3 regions of the Corynebacterium sp. KPL2895 genome follow, and region 1 is predicted to be linked to each of the others. Evidence: predicted binding sites of a transcription regulator. Region 1 holds the regulator's gene; each other region holds the start of a gene.
The links. The regulator LexA, encoded in region 1, represses DNA repair genes until DNA is damaged. The targets are predictions, from matches to a motif close to CGAACANNTGTTCG.

Region 2: a site for LexA is predicted at 1,439-1,452, ahead of ABRP95_RS07705 (HNH endonuclease signature motif containing protein). Genes of this name have one in related genera too.
Region 3: a site for LexA is predicted at 2,044-2,057, ahead of ruvC (crossover junction endodeoxyribonuclease RuvC). Genes of this name have one in related genera too.

Annotation. Positions count from the first base shown of each region.
Region 1 is NZ_JBEHFY010000005.1:76,549-83,712, reverse strand. It holds gene hrpA (ATP-dependent RNA helicase HrpA) at 1-939, shown strand, start outside; gene nrdR (transcriptional regulator NrdR) at 1,231-1,689, opposite strand; gene ABRP95_RS03495 (hypothetical protein) at 1,895-2,299, opposite strand; gene lexA (transcriptional repressor LexA) at 2,553-3,263, shown strand; gene sugR (transcriptional regulator SugR) at 3,751-4,533, shown strand; gene ptsP (phosphoenolpyruvate--protein phosphotransferase) at 4,603-6,291, opposite strand; gene ABRP95_RS03475 (1-phosphofructokinase family hexose kinase) at 6,501-7,164, shown strand, end outside.
Region 2 is NZ_JBEHFY010000014.1:58,077-65,240, reverse strand. It holds gene ABRP95_RS07710 (LURP-one-related/scramblase family protein) at 1-187, opposite strand, end outside; gene ABRP95_RS07705 (HNH endonuclease signature motif containing protein) at 216-1,412, opposite strand; gene ABRP95_RS07700 (heme transporter) at 1,579-1,920, shown strand; gene ABRP95_RS07695 (hypothetical protein) at 1,920-2,750, shown strand; gene ABRP95_RS07690 (CHY zinc finger protein) at 2,728-3,033, shown strand; gene ABRP95_RS07685 (M20/M25/M40 family metallo-hydrolase) at 3,050-4,357, opposite strand; gene bioB (biotin synthase BioB) at 4,435-5,415, shown strand; gene bsaP (biotin synthase auxiliary protein BsaP) at 5,415-5,678, shown strand; gene ABRP95_RS07670 (ATP-binding protein) at 5,856-7,019, shown strand; gene ABRP95_RS07665 (Sir2 family NAD-dependent protein deacetylase) at 7,030-7,164, shown strand, end outside.
Region 3 is NZ_JBEHFY010000001.1:6,861-14,024, reverse strand. It holds gene ruvB (Holliday junction branch migration DNA helicase RuvB) at 1-685, opposite strand, end outside; gene ruvA (Holliday junction branch migration protein RuvA) at 722-1,330, opposite strand; gene ruvC (crossover junction endodeoxyribonuclease RuvC) at 1,409-1,981, opposite strand; gene ABRP95_RS00065 (YebC/PmpR family DNA-binding transcriptional regulator) at 2,174-2,929, opposite strand; gene ABRP95_RS00060 (acyl-CoA thioesterase) at 3,022-3,900, opposite strand; gene ABRP95_RS00055 (DUF2029 domain-containing protein) at 4,045-5,427, shown strand; gene ABRP95_RS00050 (hypothetical protein) at 5,432-5,893, opposite strand; gene ABRP95_RS00045 (glycosyltransferase family 4 protein) at 5,893-6,996, opposite strand; gene ABRP95_RS00040 (phosphatidylinositol mannoside acyltransferase) at 6,996-7,164, opposite strand, start outside.

The DNA.
Region 1 (7,164 bases):
GATAGGGACCTTGCCGCCCTGCGCGAGCGCCAGGCCGGGCACATCAAATCGTCCGTCTCTCAAGTTAGCCGCACCGCCGAATCGACCGCAGTCAGCGAGTGGACCGACGATACCCTCGGCACCGTTGACGAGACCGTCACCACCACCGTTGACGGCCACGAAGTCACCGCCTACCCAGCGCTGGTGGCCACCAAAGACGGCGTGGAGCTTAAGGTTCACCCCACCAAGGCCGCTGCCGATGCCGCCATGGTCACCACCACCCTCACGCTCTTGATGCGCGAAATTTCTGTCTCGACCGCGCAAATGGTCAAGGGGCTGCCCTTGCAACAGCGCGTCGCCGTGGACTCTTATCCGCATGGCGGTGCCGACGGGCTGGTCAATGACGCACGCGTCGCGGCAATCCGTGACCTCATGCTCGAAGCCGGCGGCCCCGTGCGCTCCCCAGAGGCGTTTACCGAGCTCAAGGATTCCGTAAAACCACAGGTCCCCGGCCGCGTGCGGCAATCAATTGTTTCGATAGCCCCCGGCCTGGCTGAGTATTCCAATCTCCGCGCCGAGCTTTCTCACTGGGACGGTCCCGCCATCGACGATATGGAAAAGCAACTCGCTTTCCTTCTCCCGCCGAATGCCATCACCGTGCACGGAGCCGCGCACCTGCGACACCTTCCCCGCTACATCCAGGCAATGCGGATCCGCTTGGAAGACCTGTCGCTCGACCCAGATCGCGATGCCGACCGTCAGGCCGAGGTAGATAACGCCATGGCCTACCTGGCAAACCGGCTGCGCAACCTCCCCGCGGGTCGTGAAAAGACGCGCGAGGTCAAGGACCTCCACTGGATGATCGAGGAATTGCGGGTCTCGCTATTCGCCCAGCGCCTCGGAACGGCGCACGCGGTATCCCTGCGGAGGATCCAGAAGGCAGTGGATAAACTGCGCTGACCTCCCAGCACCTCGAGTCCCCGTCACCCGCTGAGAACTCCGCTCCCGCCATCGCTGGTCGGTCGGCTGGCTAACCAAAACCGCCAGCCGACTATCGCCGCAGCCCAAACACAACTGCCGCCCATGCGCCGCTGCCGACGAACCACAAGGAAATCCGTTCTCTTGGCCGCCGGCGCCATGAGAATTAGCCGACCACAGCGAAATAATGATGCAAAAAGCCAGCTAAAACTGCTCTAAACCTGCACTCGCATGGCCGTATAACTGCTAAGAAACCGCCATAAGCCCCGCATTTTAAAGGTCCCCGCGATCGCGTCGCCGCATCAGTCGAATCTCCGATTCAAAATCGTCCGCGCTCTCGAAAGATTTATATACCGAGGCAAAGCGCAGATATGCGACCTCGTCTAGGTCGCGCAGCGGCTCAAGGATCGCAAGCCCAATTTCGTTGGCGTTAACCTGCGATGACCCATGGCCCCGCACTGTTTCCTCAACTTCTTGTGCCAACTTCTTAAGGGCATCATCGCTAACATCTCGGCCCTGGCAAGCGCGCCTGACACCCCGAATGAGTTTGTCCCTGCTAAATGGTTCTGCAAGGCCGTTTCTCTTAACGACCAGCAGTACGGCCTTTTCCACAGTGGTAAAACGCCCTTTACACGAAGCACACTCGCGGCGGCGCCGTATCGATGCGCCTGCATCAACCACGCGAGAGTCAATAACGCGGGATTGTTCGTTATGGCAAAACGGGCAGTACACGCTAGTCCTTTCGCTATTTTAGCTTCTCGGCTTAGTTTACCCCGAGGCCAAACCAGGATTCAGACGCCAATACACCAGACTCCTGTTACCGGCATGCCTGCCTCGTTAAGTGAGCAGGTCTCGTCTAATCAGAGGAAGGCAAGCTGATGGCAAAAAAGACGCCAAGCCTAAAGCCCTCCCAACGCTCGCTTAAGTACTAGATGCATTACTGAACGAGCGCTGCTTCTACTTGCTGTACCGAAGCGCCAGGTTCAGTCGGTGCCTCAGCGCTCGTGCCCATCAATCCGCCGACGACCGTGCCAAAAAATACCGCAGCGCCGAACACAGCACCAAGGAGATAATTCTTGCGTGAACTCTGGGCATCGTCTTCTTCGATCGTCTTGTTCGCCACATTAGGCAACGAATACTCTTCAGTCCACATATTCGAATCCCCTTTAGAATTCGTTCGATATTCAGAATCTAGTGTCCTAATTTTTCCTCTTTCAGAGCGGGGATGCTGAGCACCCCACCTACGATCATCAATATCCCAGATAGCGGCTGAAGGTACGATCTGTGGACGTACCGAGTGCTGTTTAACCATGTTATTGCGAGAGTTAAGTAGTTGAGACATTTCTTTCCTTTCGACGACCGCCGTAAGTCTAAAGCGGCCCCTTGACACGACAGAAGCATAATGTCGCTCCTGTGTTCGAGATTGATTCTATGTTCGATTTATAGCATTCCTTCGAAAACCTGTCCAGTTTTGTGTGCAAATCTCGAACGCCTGTACTTTTCGTGCTACAAATGGGTTATGGCACGCAACTGCCACCCAGTCCCCTTTTCAAGCCACGACCGCAGAACCTCAGACCCCTAGCTAGGAGCCGCACATGGGCCGCAAAAAAGCAAGCAACGCAAAGAACGATTACGCTTCTCTTTCCGAAAGGCAACGCCGCATCCTGAACGTCATCAGCGATGCGGTGATGTTACGCGGCTACCCACCCAGCATCCGCGAAATTGGCGATGCCGCAGGCCTGCAATCCACCTCGTCCGTGGCCTATCAGCTCAAGCAGCTGGAAGAAAAGGGCTTCTTGCGCCGCGATCCTAATAAGCCACGCGCGGTCGATGTGCGTCACCTCAATACTGACGACGGCGAAAAGAAACCAGGTCGTAAATCTAAAGAGGCCACCGATACCTCTGCCCGCAGCCCTGAAGAGTCCGCTGCCGTAGCTTATATTCCAGTCGTGGGACGCATTGCCGCCGGTGCACCGATCACCGCAGAGGAAAATATTGATACGTATTTCCCCATGCCGGACGAGGTCGTCGGCGGCGGCGAGCTTTATATGTTGCAGGTTGTGGGTGATTCCATGCAGGATGCCGGCATCCTTAACGGCGACTGGGTCATCATCCGGTCGCAGTCAGTGGCTGAGGAAGGCGAGTTTGTCGCCGCGCTTCTCGATGACTCCGAGGCCACCGTCAAGGAATTCCACCGCGACTCCTCCGGCGTGTGGCTCCTTCCCCACAATGATGCCTACCCACCCATCAACGGCGACGATGCAGAGATTATGGGCAAGGTAGTATCCGTCTTCCGCAAGCTCTAAGTCGCGCCAGGCAGATGTGAACTCGCTGTACGCCGGTTCTTCACCAGCGGCCATAACCGCTACCTGTATTCTGCGCCCGCTTCCTTGAAACGCATTCTTTCGACCCACTCGCACAGCCCTGTCTCCCCGACTTGGAGAGCAGGGCGTACCAGTTTTACCGAAGTTTAAGACCGTTCATCCATACAATCACGCCCCACAAAACCAACTTGAACTCGGGCTCCCTATTGATAAAGCACCCCCGAAATAACGGATCCGTAAGTTAACCGCTAATTGGTCTGACTTTCATCAAGGTGAAATATTGCTTACTGACCAGCAAGTTTTGTTCAAAAACGGACAGCCGCACAAACCTGCATTTTTGTTTTCGTCCGATTACCGCTGAATTTTGACACAATGGAGGAAGAAATCCCACATCATATAGCTTTCACCGCGCACCTGCATACGCAAATGGAGTAACCGCCCGGCCGAAGGCAAGGAGCAAGGAGGGTCCGTGTACGCAGAGGAGCGACGCCGCCAAATCGCGTCCCAAACTGCTGTCGAGGGTCGCGTTAATGTCACCGATTTATCAGAGCGTTTCGATGTGACTGCCGAAACCATCCGCCGCGACCTAGCTGTGCTGGATAGAGAGGGCGTTGTCCACCGCGTGCACGGCGGCGCCGTTGCTTCGCAAGCCTTCCAAACCGCAGAGCTCACGCTCGATACCCGTCAGCGATCCGCATCGGGGGCCAAGGCCGCCATCGCGCATGCCGCGCTCGATTTCCTTCCCCCTGGCGGCGGCAGCATTTTTTTGGACGCCGGCACCACCATCAATACCTTTGCCGAGCTCATCAGCCAGCAATACCCGCAAGCGCAGTTCAATATCGTCTCCAATAGCCTGCCCATTGCGCTGTCCCTCGCCAATAGTGGCGTCCCCGATGTCCAGCTCCTCGGCGGAACCGTACGCGCAATCACTCAGGCCGTCGTCGGCGATACCGCCTTGCGCACCATGGCGCTCATGCGTGCCGATGTCGCCTTTATCGGCACCAATGCCCTGACCCTCGATCACGGCTTGTCTACGGCCGATTCCCAAGAAGCAGCCATCAAATCCGCCTTCGTCACGAATGCCCACAAGGTCGTGGTCATGTGCGATTCCAGCAAATTGGGCAACGACTACCTGGTGAGCTTCGCTTCCATTGCCGATATCGATGTCGTCATCACTGATTCCGGCACGCCGGAATCCTTCGTCGATGCTCTCCGCGAGCGCGAGATAGACGTTGTGTTAGCCAGCGAATAGATCCAGGCCGCACACGACTTCGCCCTCCCTGCCTCGGCGCCGAGGTGGGGAGGGCGAAGCTTTATGCCGCTAGTTGAATTTTTCTATCTGCTCCATCGCCGCGGCACGGGCGGCGGAGGGGCCTTCGGAATTGAGGGCGGCATCGGCAAGCTGCTGGCACTGGTCGAAGGTCAACTCGGCTAATTGGGCACCGACGCCGGCGACTGCGGTGGACGCAGCCGACAAGGAGTTGACGCCAAGGCCGGTCAATACGCAGGCCAGTAGCGGATCGGCCGCGGCCTCACCGCAGACGCCAACTGGGACGTTGTATTCGTGTCCAGCGATGCAGGTGTGCTGGATCAGACGAAGCACGGCCGGCTGCCACGGATCGGTGAGGTAAGCAAGCTGTGGCGACAAGCGGTCAGCGGCCATCGTGTACTGGGTGAGATCGTTGGTGCCGATGGATACGAAGTCCAAGTGCGGCATGATCTTATCCGCCATCAGCGCAGCCGCGGGAACTTCAATCATTGCGCCCGCGGTCAGGCCGCGCTCCCGGCACAGCTCCGCAAACCACTGGGCCTCCTTCGAGGTCGCCACCATCGGTGCCATGACCCAGGTCTCGGCAGCTTCGCCGCGGGACTCCGCAGCCTGTGCGATGGCATCCAACTGGCGAGTCAAGAGGGACTCATTATCGCGGGCAATGCGCAGGCCGCGCACGCCCAATGCCGGGTTCTCCTCAGAGGACAGCGTGGCATAAGAAATCGGTTTATCGGAACCAGCATCTAAGGTGCGCACCACGACCTTGGAATCGGGGTAGGCGTTGAAGACCTTTCTGTAAATCTTTGCTTGCTCGTCAACGGAAGGCTCCTCGCTAGCGGATAGGAACGACAGCTCCGTGCGGTAGAGGCCAATCCCCTCTGCCTGCGAGTCGGAGGCGATGCGGGCGGCGTTGCCATCGGCCACGTTGGCCAAAAGCTGCACGCGGTGGCCGTCCTTGGTTTGCGCTGGTCCAGTCCATTCGGCAACGCGGGCGGCGCGCTCGCGATATTCTTCGACCGCCTTGGTGGATTCTGCCTCGTCCGCGCCCAGCGTCACGGTTCCAAGCGCACCGTCGACGAAGACGAGCGTGCCGCTTTCAATCTCGCGCAGCTTGTTTCCCACGGCAACGATGCACGGAATATCGAGCTGGCGAGCGATGATCGCGGTGTGGCTGGTGGGCCCGCCCAGCTCGGTGACGAGTGCGCGGATATGCGCGGTATCCAGGGTGGCGGTATCGGCAGGCGCGAGGTCATCGGCAAAAAGTACCGCTTGGCCTTCCACCATGGGCAAACCGGGCTCCTGCTCGCCGCGCAGCTGGGCGATGACGCGGTCGCGCACGTCCTTCAGATCGGTGGTGCGCTCAGCCATAACGCCGCCGGCCGCCTCAAACATGGTGACGAACTTGTCCGTGGCTCCCACCGTGGCGAACTCGGCATTCTTGCCGGAGCGGATGTTCTTGCGCACGGCCTTGTGCCAGCCGCGGTCCTTGACCATGCCGGCGGTTGCGGTCAGCACTTCCGAGGCTTGGCCCTCCGCGGCTGCGGCGCGGTTTTCCAAGCGGCTGGCAACGATATCGACTGCCTCGAGGAAGCGATCGTATTCGGCTTCGCTGTTGGCCTCTTGGTCAATACTTCCTTCAGTAGGCAGGTCCGGGCGGGGGCGGACCCATACGGCTTCTGCATAGGCGACTCCAGCAACAACGCCGGTTCCTTTAACAGTGGACTGAAGCGTATTTTCCATGGCGATACTTCCTTCGAAGATAGCGGCTTATTTATTTCCAGATCATCACAAATCCAACAGAAATGCAATGTATGCCACACGGTTTCTATTGACTTTCCAACACAATCGGGCAAGAATAAACATTAATGGCGGGCTTAAGCGCGTGTTCCAACCGGACCGACTGCGTGTGGCCCCCAATATACGCACTCTGCGAAAGGGATAAGTTCTCGATGATCCTCACGCTCACCCCAAACCCAAGCATCGACGCCACCCTGGCGCTCAATCAGCCTTTAACCTCAGGCGATGTTCACCGCGCCGCCAGTGTTACCCAGGTTGCGGGCGGTAAAGGCGTCAACGTCGCCCACGCGGTTCACCTCGCCGGGAAAGAAACCCTAGCCCTCTTCCCCGCCCGCGCGGCCGATCCGTTCATCAACCTCATCCACGACGTCGACCTCCCCTACGCCCACGTGGACATGGATGGCGGTGTGCGCGTCAATACCACCATCACCGAGCCAGATGGCACGACCACCAAGGTCAATGGCCCTGGCCCGCTGCTTTCCGATGCCACCCAAAACCACCTCATCGCCACCCTTACCCGCCACGCCCAATCCGCCGATTGGGTAGCCCTTGCCGGATCGCTTCCCAAGGGTGTTGACGCCGGGTGGTATACCGACCTCATCAAGGAAATCCGCACTGCCGCCCCGCAGGCGCGCATCGCCGTCGATACCTCCGATGCCCCGATGAAGGCCATCGCCGAGCAGCTCGATTCCGCAGCCCCGGATCTCATCAAACCCAACGGCTTCGAACTGGGGCAGCTCACCGGTCAGGATGGCCTCGCCCTCGAGCGCGCCGCTGCGGCCGGAGACTATAGCCCGGTCGTGGAGGCTGCTAGAG
Region 2 (7,164 bases), on a different contig from region 1:
CTTCGGCATCCGTGAGCGCGACCTCCAAGCTCCGGGAGGGTTTAAACACCATGTCCTTGAGGCTGGTGGATTGCACAATGGTGCCGACGGGGGTCCCGTTGACATCAGAAATCATGAATCGATCTTTGAGGAAAGACTTGGTTTGGGAAATAACCAGCTCGTCTGGCGTGAATAAGTTTTGTATCATGCCTGCCAATGTATGGCATTGGGCGTTTTTAATCCTCCTCCCTAGGGGTGGTTTTTGCTTCTTTCTGTGCCTCGTGGGCCTCTTCGTAGGCTCGCGCACGGTGGGCGGTCATGGTTTGTGCAAAAGTCTGCACCCAATTCTTATTCTTTTCTGCCAGCGGGCCGGAGGGCTCGGTGACGGTCCAGGTGCCGTCTTCGAAGAGCCAAATAATGTCTCGAGTGTGCGGATCCATGACGTAGAAAGCCCGGCCATCGGTCTTTATGTTGTGGTGGTGCTGGCACAGGCACGCGAGGTTTGCGGGAGTCGTCGGTCCGCCATCCGCGTGGTTGATGCGGTGATCCTTTTGGCACACCGTGGCAGGACGGTTGCAGCCTGGGTAGCGACAGGTGCCGTCGAATCCTTCGAGGTAGGCTGCCATATCCGGCGGGGTGACGTATCCCTTTACCTCCTTATCCGGGTTCATTTCCCGGATCTTGGAGTAGGGCAGCGCGTTGGAGCGCGCTGGGTCGAGCCACCCAACGGATTCAATGAATGCGGGGGAGTTGGGGACATCGGTTGCCTTGTAAGCATTCAGGATGACTTGGGGTGCTTCGGTATTGCCGGTGAGGAGGGAAATGGCGGCATCGGCAAGCGAGCAATCCAGCTTGAGCGCAGTCTCCTTGATGCACTTATCTACGCACGCCATCACCGAGGGATCCGCGCTCAGCGTCATCGCCGAGGTATTGTTTCCCCAATTCTCCATGGTGTAGCGCGGCTGGGTCGGCCCCTTTTTGACCGCAAGCGTGTCATCTTCGAGGTTGATGAGCTCATTAATCTTCCTTTTAATCTGGGCTTGCGTCCGCATGGACTGGTTGGCGCGGGTGGGAGTGAGGTAGGCGGTGAGCTGCTCATCGATGCGCGCGACTACCTCCGGGGTCGGGTTGCCCAGGCGGTTAAGGGATTTATTGATGGCAATGAGGCGGTCTAAATCTAGGTGATAGAGCTGGTGCTGCAGTTCTTTCAGTTGGGGGAGCTCTTCCAGGCGGTACAGGGCCATCAGGATATGGCCGATTCGCCCTTCATTAACTCCGGTGGTGCGGTAGAGGGATTGGGTTACTAATTCGAAATCAGAATCGAGATCAGGGATCTGTTCAGTCCAGAACTCGTATTCAGATTTTCGCATCTCAAAAGCTAAGCGTGTAGTGGGGTCTTTGGTGTTGGTCGTGGAAAAGTGGGGATCTTCCATGGCGCTTAAAACCTAAATTTGTAGGGTGAACGTGTGTACGAACAACACTATAGAACACCCGCCGGACATTCGCCTGTTTTAAGGCGTTTTTGCAGGTAGGACTGCATATTCTTCCGTCAGGATAGCCAGCTTAAGAAGCAAAATTATGTGCTAGCTTGAGGAAGGTATGAGTCAGGAGCAGGAAACGCAGGAAGAACCCGGGCGTGCGTGGTGGCAGTGGTGGGCGCCCTTGGCGATGATCGCTGTCTTCTTGGGGCTCCCGCCGGCGATTTACCAGGCGGTTTCCGGCACGGTATTGCTCGGCATCATGGGTGGGCTTACCGTGCTTATTGCTCTTATCGATGCCACCACATTCCGCTACTCATGGACCATCTTCTGGGTTGCGGGCATCGCTTATTTCGCGGCCATGGAGATGTACTTCAACGAGGGGACATGGATTTACCTGCCGGTAGTGGTCCTTTTGGCGTGGGGTGCTAGCAAATTGGGCGCCAAGGTGAGGGAGCGCTGATGGAAATCTGGCGGTTGGACCACCCCGAGGCCGGCCTGCTCGAAGTTGAGCGCGGCTACGATGCCGAGTTCGCCGAGCGGGGCGAATGGCCCAAGGAGCCAAAGGAATTTACGCCGGTGCTTGGCGATGCCCCCTTTATCCGCCGCATCCAGCTCTGGCGGAAGAATCCTGCACCCCGCATGCAGATCGTGGTCGACCACGAGGTTCGCAGCCGGCACGACAAGCCGCGTGGTGGCCATTATTCATTGCAGAAGAAGCTGGAAAGCGATCTCTCATTCAGTGAGAATAATGCGCCGCGGACTAAGCCTTATTTAGATATCCAAGCCACGCCCTTTGGGGAGATACAGGATGTCTACTACCGCGATGGGGAGGAGGCCGTGGCCTTTGATCCGCCGCCGGGCTCCTTGGGTAAAAAGCGGCGCCGGGCAATGGAAGAAAGCCCCTTCAAGCGCGTGCTGTATCCACTGCTCGGTGGGCTGGGGAAGTCCGGGTGGGCCATCGCGATGATTGTTTTGGCTCCTATTATTAGCCGCATCCTCTCGCGCTTGCTGCCGGATTGGGAGCTGCCAGATGTAGATTTTCCGGAGATTTACCTACCGCTGCCGAATCTGCCGAATCTGCCGGAGCCACCGCAGATTACCTTACCCGCGCCGCAGTTTGCGGTGCACTTTGCTCCGCCGGAGTGGGTGGTTTTCCTTATGGATTACAGCAGGGTGTGGATGCCTATAGTTATTGCCATTGCCTTTGGGGTGATGGCGGTGCGCAATGCAAAGAAGTCGGAGGCGAAGAAGAAGGAGTGGCAGAACCATGAAGATTCGCGGCGCGATTGATGCGGAGGGCCGGTGCAAGCATTGGCATTCCCCGCTCGACGTGGTGGCCAATAAGTGCGCGACCTGTGGCGAGTACTTTGCGTGCATGCTGTGCCATGCGGAGCTGACGGATCATGAGTTTGGGCCCATGCTTGTCGATGCCCCCGCTGCCCTCTGCGGTTCCTGTGGCCTCGAGATGGATTACCGGCTGTATTCCTCTGTCGAGGCATGCCCGCAGTGTGGGCATATGTTTAATCCCGGCTGCAGCGCGCATGCCGGGATCTATTTTCAGGTCACCTCGTAAAAGCGAGGGGGGAGTGCTACTGGTTCAGGCCCAAGAAGCGGTTGACCAGGCTGTGGTAGGCGCGCACGGTGAGATCCAGGTCTTCGAGGTAGAGGTGCTCATCGTGGCTGTGTAATTGCGAGTTGGCGCTGGCCATATCGCGGCCCTCGGCATGCATGGCAAAGCCATAGGCGTTGCCGCCCTTGCGGCGAGCGAAGCGGAGGTCGGAGCCACCGGTGGCGTGGACGGGCACGACGTCTTTATCGGGGAAGAACTCTTTGGCGGTGGCCTCAATGGTGCGCCAGAGCTCGGTATTGGTGGAGGACTGGGTGGCGTTTTCGGTAATGAGGTGTTCGATTTCTACCTCATCGGCAAGATCGCCCAGTGCGCTGCGGAGGAAATCGTCCAAGTCTTCCTGGGTTTGCCCAGGGAAGGGGCGGATATCCATCTCGAGGTAGGCGTGGGAGGGAAGCACGTTGATGGCTCCGCCGGCACGCAGGACGGTCTCAGCGATGGTGGTGTGGCTAAAAGCATGGGCGTAGGCATCGAGGTTGCCGAACTTGGTGTAGTCACCGGTGCCATCGATAAGCTCTTTTTCGGTCTCAGGATCGAACTTGAAGGTGCGGACGAAGCCCTCCCAGATCTCGTTGGAGGCTGTGGGTGGCTCGGCCTCGGCGATGCGGCGGGCGACCTCGCCGATCTTTACGATGGCAAAGTCTTTGCCGTAGGGCGTTGAGCCGTGCCCGGCATCGCCGGTGACGTGGAGGCGGCGCTGGCCAGCACCCTTTTCGCCCACGTTGAAGCCCACCGCGCCGGGCAGGTGGCTACCGCCGGTCTCGGAGAGGCAGTTCTTCCAGGAGAAAGCATCGGGGTGGTTTTCTGCCATCCACCGTACGCCCAGGCCACCGCGGGCCTCTTCATCGGCCATGCCCACGAAGGCAAGCGTTCCGCCGGGGTTGCCGGCGCGCGCTACCTCGCGGGTGACGGCTGCCATGGTGGCGGTAATAAAGAGCATGTCTACGGAACCGCGGCCGTAGAGCTTGCCGTCTTCAATGAGGGCCTCGAAGGGTGGTTTGGTCCACTTGGGTTCGTCGACGGGCACGACATCGGTATGCCCCATAAGGGTGAGAGGCTCCTTGGCGGGATCGCCGGGTACGGTGACCACGATGGACACGCGGCCCGGGTGGGATTCAAAGCGCTCGATGGAGACGTCTTCACCGGCAAAAAAGTTCTCTAGCGTATCGGCATTGCGCACCTCAAAACCGGAATCCGGGGTGAGGTCGTTTACGCAAGCATTGCGGATGAGTTCTTGGAGGAGTTCGAGGGTGTCATCGTAAAGCGTCATGCCCCTTAGGGTAATCCCGCGAAAAAAATTTTGTGATTTTGGCCAAAGTTGAACGGCGTTCAAGTAGGGTTCACTGCATGAGCATCATCGACATCGCCCGTGAGAAAGCTCTGGAGCAAGGCAAAGGCCTTAACCAGGAAGAACTACTACAAGTACTGCAGGTTCCAGATTCCCAGCTGGAAGAAATTGCTGATATCGCCCACCAGACCCGCCTGAAGTGGTGCGGCCCGGACGTATCGGTGGAAGGCATTATCTCCATCAAGACTGGTGGTTGCCCAGAAGATTGCCACTTCTGCTCCCAGTCCGGCCTCTTCGAGTCCCCAGTGCGCGCAGTGCGCCTGAACATCCCTGAGCTGGTGGAGGCGGCACAGAAGACCGCCAAGACCGGCGCCACCGAATTCTGCATCGTTGCTGCGGTGAAGTCCCCGGATGACCGCCTGCTGGACCAGGTGGGCGAGGCCATCGCCGCCATTAACGATGCCGTTGACATCGAGATTTCCTGCTCCCTGGGCACCCTGACCCGCGAGCAGGCACAGCGCCTGAAGGACATGGGCGCACAGCGCTACAACCACAACCTGGAGACCTCCCGCTCCTACTTCCCCAACGTGGTCACCACCCACACCTGGGAAGAGCGCAAGAAGACCCTGGATTACGTGCGCGAGGTAGGCATGGAAGTCTGCTGTGGCGGCATCATCGGCATGGGCGAGTCCCTGGAGCAGCGCGCCGAGTTCGCAGCACAGCTGGCAGAGATCGATCCGTGCGAGGTTCCGATGAACTTCCTCGACCCTCGCCCGGGCACCCCGTTCGCTGACCGCCCGCTGGTTCCGCTGGGTGAGGGCCTGCGCGCCGTTGCTGCATTCCGCTTGGCGATGCCCTCCACCACCCTCCGCTTCGCCGGCGGCCGCGAGCTTTCGCTTGGCGATGACGGCACCGAGCGCGGTTTGCTCGGCGGCATCAACGCCATCATTGCCGGCAACTACTTGACCACCTTGGGTCAGGAAATCGAAAAGGATGTGGACATGCTGGGCCGCATCGATCTCCCGATCAAGGCTCTGTAGTGTCCGAGCCGAACTCTGAGTTGGCAACCGCCGTCCTGGCCGGGGACGAGCCAATTTTCCACCCCAATACCGGCAAGCCGATCGAAGAGGTCTTCAAGCTGCACCCCGCTGCAGCTGCTGGCCTCGACGTACCGCGCTACTGCCAGATCTGCGGCCGCCGCATGGTGGCCCAGGTGCGCCCCGATGGCTGGCACACCAAGTGCTCGCGCCACGGGGAGCTAGATTCTGAGTGGTTATACGTAGAGCAGCTACCAGAGAGCTAGCACTACCAAGATAAGGAGCCGCTGCCGTAAGGCAGGCGGCTCTTTTTCTATTGAAAAATGGCTCTGACCTGGGTATAGGTAAATCTACTTGCGAAATTTGGTGCGCTCTACTTTAGAGATTTGGTACTCTCTACTTTAGAGATTTGGTGCGTCCTACTTGCGAAATTTGGTAAATATATGTTTGTTCCTCGGCAGCTCAGTGGATCTATAACGCAGTTAATGAAATGGTTTCCAGTTGTCAGCGTGACGGGGCCGCGGCAGTCTGGGAAGTCGACTCTTCTGAGAGAAATGTTTCCGGACTTGTCATACCTCAATCTTGAGGATCCAAGTATTCGAAGGGTGGCACAAGAAGATCCTGTGGGTTTCCTTTCGAGCCAAAGTGGACCGTTGATTATAGATGAGGCTCAATATGCACCGGACCTGTTTTCCGTTGTCCAACTTCGCTCGGATGAAGTGGGAAGCCCTGGGCAATATATCTTATCCGGATCGCAAAATTTCTTGCTTATGGAATCCATAACGCAATCGCTGGCGGGCCGCGTTGGGATCAGTCATTTGTTGCCCTTCGGCCTCATGGAAGCTCGCTCTATATCAGCTGATCTGACCGTTGATGAATTTATGGTTCGTGGAGGATATCCGCGCTTGTACCAGGCGCAAATTCCTCCGGAAATCTATTTTGAAAACTACGTGCAGACTTATCTCCAACGGGATGTGAGTGGGTTACTCAATGTTCGGAATAGTGATAGCTTTTGGCGATTCATTAAGGTCTGTGCGCTGCAAGCTGGAAACTTAATCAACTATTCCGCAATCGCAAATGAGATTGATGTTTCTTTCCAGACGGTAAAAAATTGGGTCTCAATTCTGGAGTCTAGTTTCATCATATTTTCTTTACCCAGCCACCATTCCAATCCCCGGAAGGTGCTTACTAAGACCGCGAAGTTGTATTTCTATGATACTGGTCTGTTGTGCCACCTTCTTGGTATTTCTTCACCAGAAGAACTTTCTGTGCATCCACAGTCAGGTGCAGTGTGTGAAAATATGGTGGTAGCAGAAACCATGAAAACGCATATTCACTCTGGTCGCAAGCCGGATCTACGGTTCTATCGGGATAGTTCTAAAAGAGAAATCGACCTATTGGATTTTACGGGCGGCGATCCTAAGGCTTATGAAATCAAGGCATCGCAGACCTATCATTCCAAATACACGCGTCATCTCGCGACTGTAGGTGAAGAGCTGGAGATCAAACCCGCAAACCGCACAGTGCTGTACCGCGGCCAGCATTCCTTCGAAGCGAATGGTGCGCAGGTAGTCCCTGTTGAGCAGTACTTGAAGGCGCTTGATTAGATTGGTGGGTATGGATCCCGCTGTAGCCCATGCTCATCAGTCCGCGCTGCGATCGATTGCGCGCGTCGTGGAGGAGACGGCGCCGCACACGGAGGCAGGGAAGGCTTTGGGGGACATCGGCAAGCAGCTGCGTAACGGGCCGGTC
Region 3 (7,164 bases), on a different contig from region 1:
CGGCGGCATCATCGTCGATGGCGACGTCCAAGATATGTGCCGCACGCTTGATCACATGGGTGAGATCCTCGGTGCTGTAGTACTCCATTTGGGCGGTAAAGCCGAAGCGATCCCGCAGCGGACCAGTGAGCATTCCCGCTCGCGTTGTGGCTCCGACCAACGTAAACGGCGGGATCTCCAAGGGGATCGAGGTAGCTCCCGGCCCCTTGCCCACAATCACATCGATGCGGAAATCCTCCATGGCCATATAGAGCATTTCTTCGGCGGGGCGGGCTATGCGGTGGATCTCATCGATGAAGAGCACGTCGCCTTCCATGAGGTTCGAAAGCATGGCCGCGAGATCTCCCGCCCGCTCCAGCGCTGGACCCGAAGTCATGCGCAGCGACGTCCCAAGTTCCTGCGAAATGATCATGGCCATCGTGGTCTTACCCAGGCCGGGCGGACCCGATAGCAGGACGTGGTCTGGGGTGACCCCGCGGTTCTTCGCGCCAGTCAGCACGAGGGACAGCTGTTCCCTCACCTTTGGCTGCCCAATAAATTCCGTCAGGGATTTCGGGCGCAGGGAGCGCTCGATATCGTGTTCTTCGGCGTGAGCGGTGGCTTCCACATCACTATTGTGCTGTGAATCGTGCGCCTCATTCATTCCCTCCGGGAGGTTGAACTCGGTACGCTCAATATCGGACATGCTGTAGCCTTCGTGTCTTCTTGACGTCGTGTTCTTTTAACCCTGCTTACCCAACTGGGCTAGGGCCGCGCGCAGCAAGGTCGACGTATCCGCCGCGGGGGCTTCGGCATATGCCGCCTCCACCACGGGACGAGCCGCCTTCTCAGTAAATCCTAGGCCCAAGAGGGCTTCAGTAACGCTATCGACAACTGGGCCACCACCGCTTGTTGCCGCCGGCGCCGCATCAGCCGTTGGAGTTCCAGCAAAGCGCTTTACCTTATCTTTAAGCTCCAAGGTAAGGCGTTGGGCCATCCGCTTGCCGACGCCCGGAATAGACTGCAGCGCCTTAACATCCTCCCCGCCAATGGCTGCAGCCAGCTCTTCTGCTCCCATGACGGATAATGCAGCCAAGGCGAGTTTAGGGCCCAAGCCGGACACGGATTGCAGCACCTGGAACATTTCGCGATCGTCATCGCTGGTAAAACCGTACAGGGTCAACGCATCTTCCTTGACCACCAAGGTAGTGAGTACAAAGGCGGTTTCTCCGCGGCGCAGGGTTCCCAACGTCTTTGCGGTGGCCAAGAACTTATAGCCCACCCCTCCGCAATCAATAACGCCGTGATCTAAACCAATGAGGAGGACTTCTCCCCGCAATGCCGCAATCATTTTCTACCGTGCCTTCCTACCTGTGTACGCGTTCGCCATGACCTTGTATTTAATAAAACTTAGTGGGTGAGCAGTGCATTAGGGCTTGATGCTCTTCCCCCGCCCGCGGACACCACTGGTCTTTGCACCAAGCCCTAAACCGGTACTATCCATCCTGACAATCGCTGGCGCCCGCCAGCAATGACAGACAGCCAGCGCCAATGCGTCCGCTGCATCCGCCGGCTTGGTCGGCTCCGTAAGCCCCAGGATACGAGTAATCATCGCCGTCATTTGTTTCTTATCGGCGCGTCCGTTGCCAGAAATAGCCTTTTTCACCTCGGACGGGGTGTACATATACACCGGAATATCCCGCTCGGCGGCCGCGAGCACGAGGACTCCTACGACGTGTGCAGTCTGCATGACGGTCGAAACCTGGCCGCGTTCGAAGACGCGCTCTATGGCAACCACATCCGGCGAATAATCGTCCATCCACTCCTTAGCCGCAACGGACAGCCGCAGGAGCCGCTCGGTTAAATCTTTATCGCTCGGGGTCCGCACCACGCCAACGGAGACGGGAAGAATTGCGCGCCCGCGGCCTGCTTGGACCACGGACAGGCCACAGCGAGTAAGCCCAGGGTCGATGCCCATCACGCGCATGCCTTCGATATTCACACCCGCCCACTCCCCGTTCCGCGGCCTCGTCGTTTCTAGTCTCAATTCCCCATTATGTCTTACACACACATGTTCTACAACACGGCGTGAATTTTAGACTGCCCCAATAAAAACACAACAAAGCTCGGCGCCGGAATCTCCGCATGCGCGAAGACCCGCCACCGAGCTAGTGCCCCAATAAGTGCAGGAACCCTATTCTGCGTTGAGCTCCGCTAGGACCTCTTCCGATAGATCCATATTGGTATATACGTTCTGGACGTCGTCGGATTCTTCCAAAACATCGATGAGGCGGAAGATCTTCTTGGCGTCATTGGCCTCGAGGGGAACCTCAACTGAGGCACGGAAATCGTTATCGGAGTCATCGACTTCGATATCTGCTTCCTTAAGGGCTTCCCTGACAGCCTGCACATCCGTGGGAGCGCAGATGATCTCAAATTTCTCGCCCTGGTCTTTGACCTCTTCAGCGCCGGCATCGAGCACTGCCATCAAGACATCGTCCTCACTCAGCTCACCCTTTTCCAACAAGACATAACCGGTGCGGGAGAACATATAAGCAACCGAGCCGGATTCACCCAGGTTGCCGCCATTTTTGCTCATCGCTGTGCGGACATCGGTAGCCGCGCGGTTGCGGTTATCGGTCAAGCATTCAATCAGCATTGCGACGCCATTGGGGCCATAGCCCTCGTACATGATGGTCTCCCAGTCGGCACCACCAGCTTCTTCACCAGAGCCGCGCTTGCGGGCGCGCTCGATGTTGTCATTGGGGACAGAGGCCTTTTTGGCCTTCTTAATCATGTCATCGAGCGTTGGGTTGGCCGCAGGATCACCACCGCCGGTTCGCGCCGCCACTTCAATGTTCTTAATGAGCTTGGCAAATTCCTTGCCGCGCTTGGCGTCATTGGCAGCCTTCTTGTGCTTGGTAGTTGCCCATTTTGAGTGGCCTGACATTAAGTCCCTTTCTAATTGGGTTCTAAATCTGTTGACAATTATACGTGCCCTGCACGAACTGGGAAAAGCGCCCCCATGATACAGACGCTTTTCTAGACGTTATGCCAATTGCCGTGCGCAGAACCGCTACCTAAGTTCTCATCAAGGAACCGAGTCAAGCCTTCTTGGTTGACCAATGCAACGAGTTCGCCCTGCTCATTGAATAATTTACCGCGCGCGATCGCCGTTCCTTGCGCTGCTGTGGGCGATACCTGCTCATAGAGCAACCACTCATCCACGCGAAAGGGGCGAAGAAACCATACCGCATGGTCAAGGCTTGCCAGTTGCACCTTCTCCCCCTGGTGCGGAATGAGCGCCGCCCGGATAAGGGTCATATCGGACATATACGTCAGGGCGGCGCGGTGGAAGTCGGGGTCACTCCCAAGCTCGCCGGTATTGCGGAACCAAATATGGCGATATCCGGCACCTGTCACCTCCGCGGCGGCATCATCGCGGCCCTCATCGGGCACCAAACGAATATCCCAATCGGCCCACTCCTTCAAGATAATCCGGGTGGAATAGGGCGCCCCGCCGCCACGGCGAGCGGCTTCATCGGGGCTTAATACCTGCGGTGCCACATCCTGATGTTCGGGACCTGCATCTCCATCGCGGTGGAAACTAGCCAGCATAATAAAGACGAGGCGGCCGCCTTGGATGACCCGAACCTGCCGGCTGGCAAAGGAACGACCATCACGCAGCCTTTCTACCTGCAACTCCAGCGGCTTTTTCGTATCACCTGGGCCAACGAAATAACCATGGAGGGAATGCACCTGCTTGCCCTCCACCGTCCTTTGCGCCGCGGCAAGGGCCTGCGCGGCAACTTGCCCGCCAAAGGTGCGTTCAATCTGCGAGGGGATCGCCGGGCCAGAAAAGACATCCGCATCTTGGGTACCTTCTAATGCCAAAACCTCAGAAATGGTGCCCACAGTCATCCTTTCTTGCGCGCCTACTATGCGCTACATCACGTAAGTCTTCGTCTGCCTTGCCACCCTACTCCCCGAGGCAGTTCAACCCCCGGTGACGAGGAACCTGATTCGAACTACTCAACGACCAAATTATTCCCTAGAATCTTTTGGGTGAAAAGATTCGCGACAGTTCCTGCGGTATGGGTGAGCTGGGTGCTCGCCCGCTTGGTTTTGGTCTATTTTTTGAAGCTCGACCAAAGCGCACGCGGCGATGTTGCCTATTATTTCGCCGGCCTTTTTGGCACCGATCCTACGAAGATGACCGAATACCCCCACGCGGGCACGTGGCCCACCATCATCTTAAGCTGGTTCACCGGTGGAGACCGCGGCGTATTCTATATCGGCTTTACCATCATGACGCTGCTTGTCGATGCCACCTTCCTCGCCCTCCTGCTGCGCCACCACGAACGCAATAAGCGGGTTTTTCTCGCCGGCTGGTTCTGGGTATTTTTTGGCACGGCTGCAGGACACGTCTTTGTGTGGCGCCTCGATATTTTTCCTGCCGTCGCCGTCGCCGGTGCCGCAGCGCTTCTTATTTCTCATCCCAAGACAGGCGCCGTCCTATTGGGCTTCGCTACCACCATGAAGCTCTGGCCAGGCGTCCTCGCGGCCGGACTGGTAGGGCGTTTTAATAACTCTAATTCCTGGCTGCGATTGACGTCCTATTTTGGCTCCGTTGCTGCTCTTTCTGCGTTCACAGTTTTTACCTCCGGTATGGACCGACTCCTTTCCCCACTGAATTATCAGGGGGTGCGCGGGCTCCAACTCGAATCCGTTCCGGCGACATACTTGCTATTGCAGGCACATCTCAACCCGGGTAAATGGCGATTAGGTTATGCGCCCTCCAAGAGCTTTGAGATTTCTGGCCCGGGAGTCGATACCGCCATCATGTGGAGCACTATCGCGACGGCCGGGATGCTGGTATTTGCCCTGAGCTGGGCGCTATACCGTTTCTTCGCCGGAGGGTGGACCTCGCGAACGACCATCGCCTTCTTCACCCTCATGGTGCTACTACTCATAGCCACCAATAAGGTATTTTCGCCCCAGTACATCATTTGGCTAGGCCCCCTCTTCGCTGTGGTCATACGCCAACAGCTCCCCGCCGGGTTTGTACCCATCAAAATCTGTCAGGGCCTCCTCGCTGTATGCGCAGTTGCAGCCGCCGCGCTTGGCACCTACATCTACCCTTTCCACTATGACTACGTGTGGAAGTATGTGGGCGAAAATCTGACTCCGGTCTACGTGCTCGTCGCCCGCAACGTCCTCATCCTCGTAGCGGTGCTCTTTGCGCTTATATGGTTCATCCTTGAGGTGAGCTTGTCGCGACGCATAGAAAAAGCCATCGTGGCAGCAGGCGGCTTGGAAACAAGCCCGGAAGCCGGCGCAGAGAACGCGTCCTCGCCAAATACGGGGCGAATTAACGTGCCCGGTTCTGACACCCCTGCCGAAGCTGAAGCGAGCACCGATGCCGCTAAGGAGGTAACGCGCGGCTAGATTTTCAATCTGCCAGCATGTAGTCGAAGTACTCGGGTAATTTAGCGGTTCCGCCGAGGTGGAAAAAGCGCACCGCTGGGCGCAGGCGCAGCGCGCGCGTATCGCTGACCGCCTCGTTATAAAAGCGATGCGCCAGCTGGATGCGGCCTTCTGCATCCGCCAAGGCGGCCGGGCGCTGGCCTACCGGAAAATCGCGCACGATGGCCGCCGAAAGCTCGCGTTCTACCATGGTGCGGGCTTCAAAATGCCCATGTGAAAGCTCCGTGGATTCGGCCTTTTGCGCCAAAGCGGCAAGATCTGGGGACACAGCCGCCGTTACCGCCGCCCGGCGGTCCAGCGCCGCCTGCAGCTGCGCCAGTGCGGCATCGGTGCGAATGTGCAGGAAGTTTAGCCGCTGCGCGGTAAAAATGGCCCACGATCCTAAAAGTATGAGGATGACGAGCGCAATGGTTATCTCAATCCCCATCATCGCTTCACCCTTACCTTCGTGCCATCTTGCACCGTTTCATAAACCTGCATGACCGCCGCGGCAACATGGTCCCAGTCATACATCTGGGCGCGTTGGACGCCATTGCGCACCAAGCGCCGCCGGTAGTCACCATCATCCAAGACCTGGTTCAGCACGCGCGCCAAATCGGAGGCATCGCCGGTGCGGAAAAGCGCTCCCGCGGGTTCATCAGATTCCGCGTTGCACACCGCGCGAAAGGCCTCCAAATCGGAAGCCACGACGGCGGCACCGGCGGCCATGGCCTCTACCAACACGATGCCAAAGCTCTCCCCGCCCGTATTCGGCGCCACGTAAACATCGGCCCGGCCTAAAACCTGTGCCTTTTCTGCATCGCTGACGCGCCCGACAAAGTCCACGCCCTCAACCTCGCGGGCGCGGCCGCCGCCCATAATGGTAACGCGGATATTCTTATTGACCTGGCGCAATGCGGCTAACAGGATATCCAGCCCCTTCCGTGGCTCGTCGAGGCGGCCGAGGAAGACGACCTCGAGTGGGGCATCGGCAAGCGCGGGCTGGCTTTTCTTGCGCGCAAGCGCATAGACGGAGGTATCGACGCCGTTGGGGATCAGGACGGGATCGCCGCCCAATTGCTCCACCTGCCAACGCCGCGCCATATCCGATACCGCAATGCCTCCGCGAATCTTTTCCAAAAAGGGCATAAGCAGCGGCTTTGCCAGGGTAAGGATGAGGGAATTGGCCGCCGAGGCGTGGTACGTCGCCACCATCGGGCCGTGTGCCACGGCCAAGGCGGTCATGGAAAAACTCGGGGAATTGGGCTCGTGGATATGCAGGACATCGAAATCCCCGTCCTGGATGAAGCGCTTGACCTTGCGGGTTACCTTTGGCCCCACCGACAAGCGCGCGACCGAGCCGTTATACGCAATCGGGAAGGCTGGGCCGCCCTTGACCACGAAATCCGGCAGCGGCGTGGACTCCGCGGCGGGCCCAAGGACCTGGACAAAGTGGCCCTGTTCTATGAAAACGGCGGCTAGGTCAAGGATATGGGCCTGCACGCCACCGGGTTCGTCAAAAGAATACGGGCAAATGATACCGATGCGCATTAACGGGAACGTTCCTTTCGCGCTTGCCGGCGCCGTTCCACATCCTCATTCCATTGCGGCTGCAACATGTGCCAGTCTGCGGGGTGGCGCCGGATATTGGCCGCAAACCCATCCGCCATGCGCTGGGTGGTCTCCTGAATATCGGTGACCTCTACTTCTGGCGACACC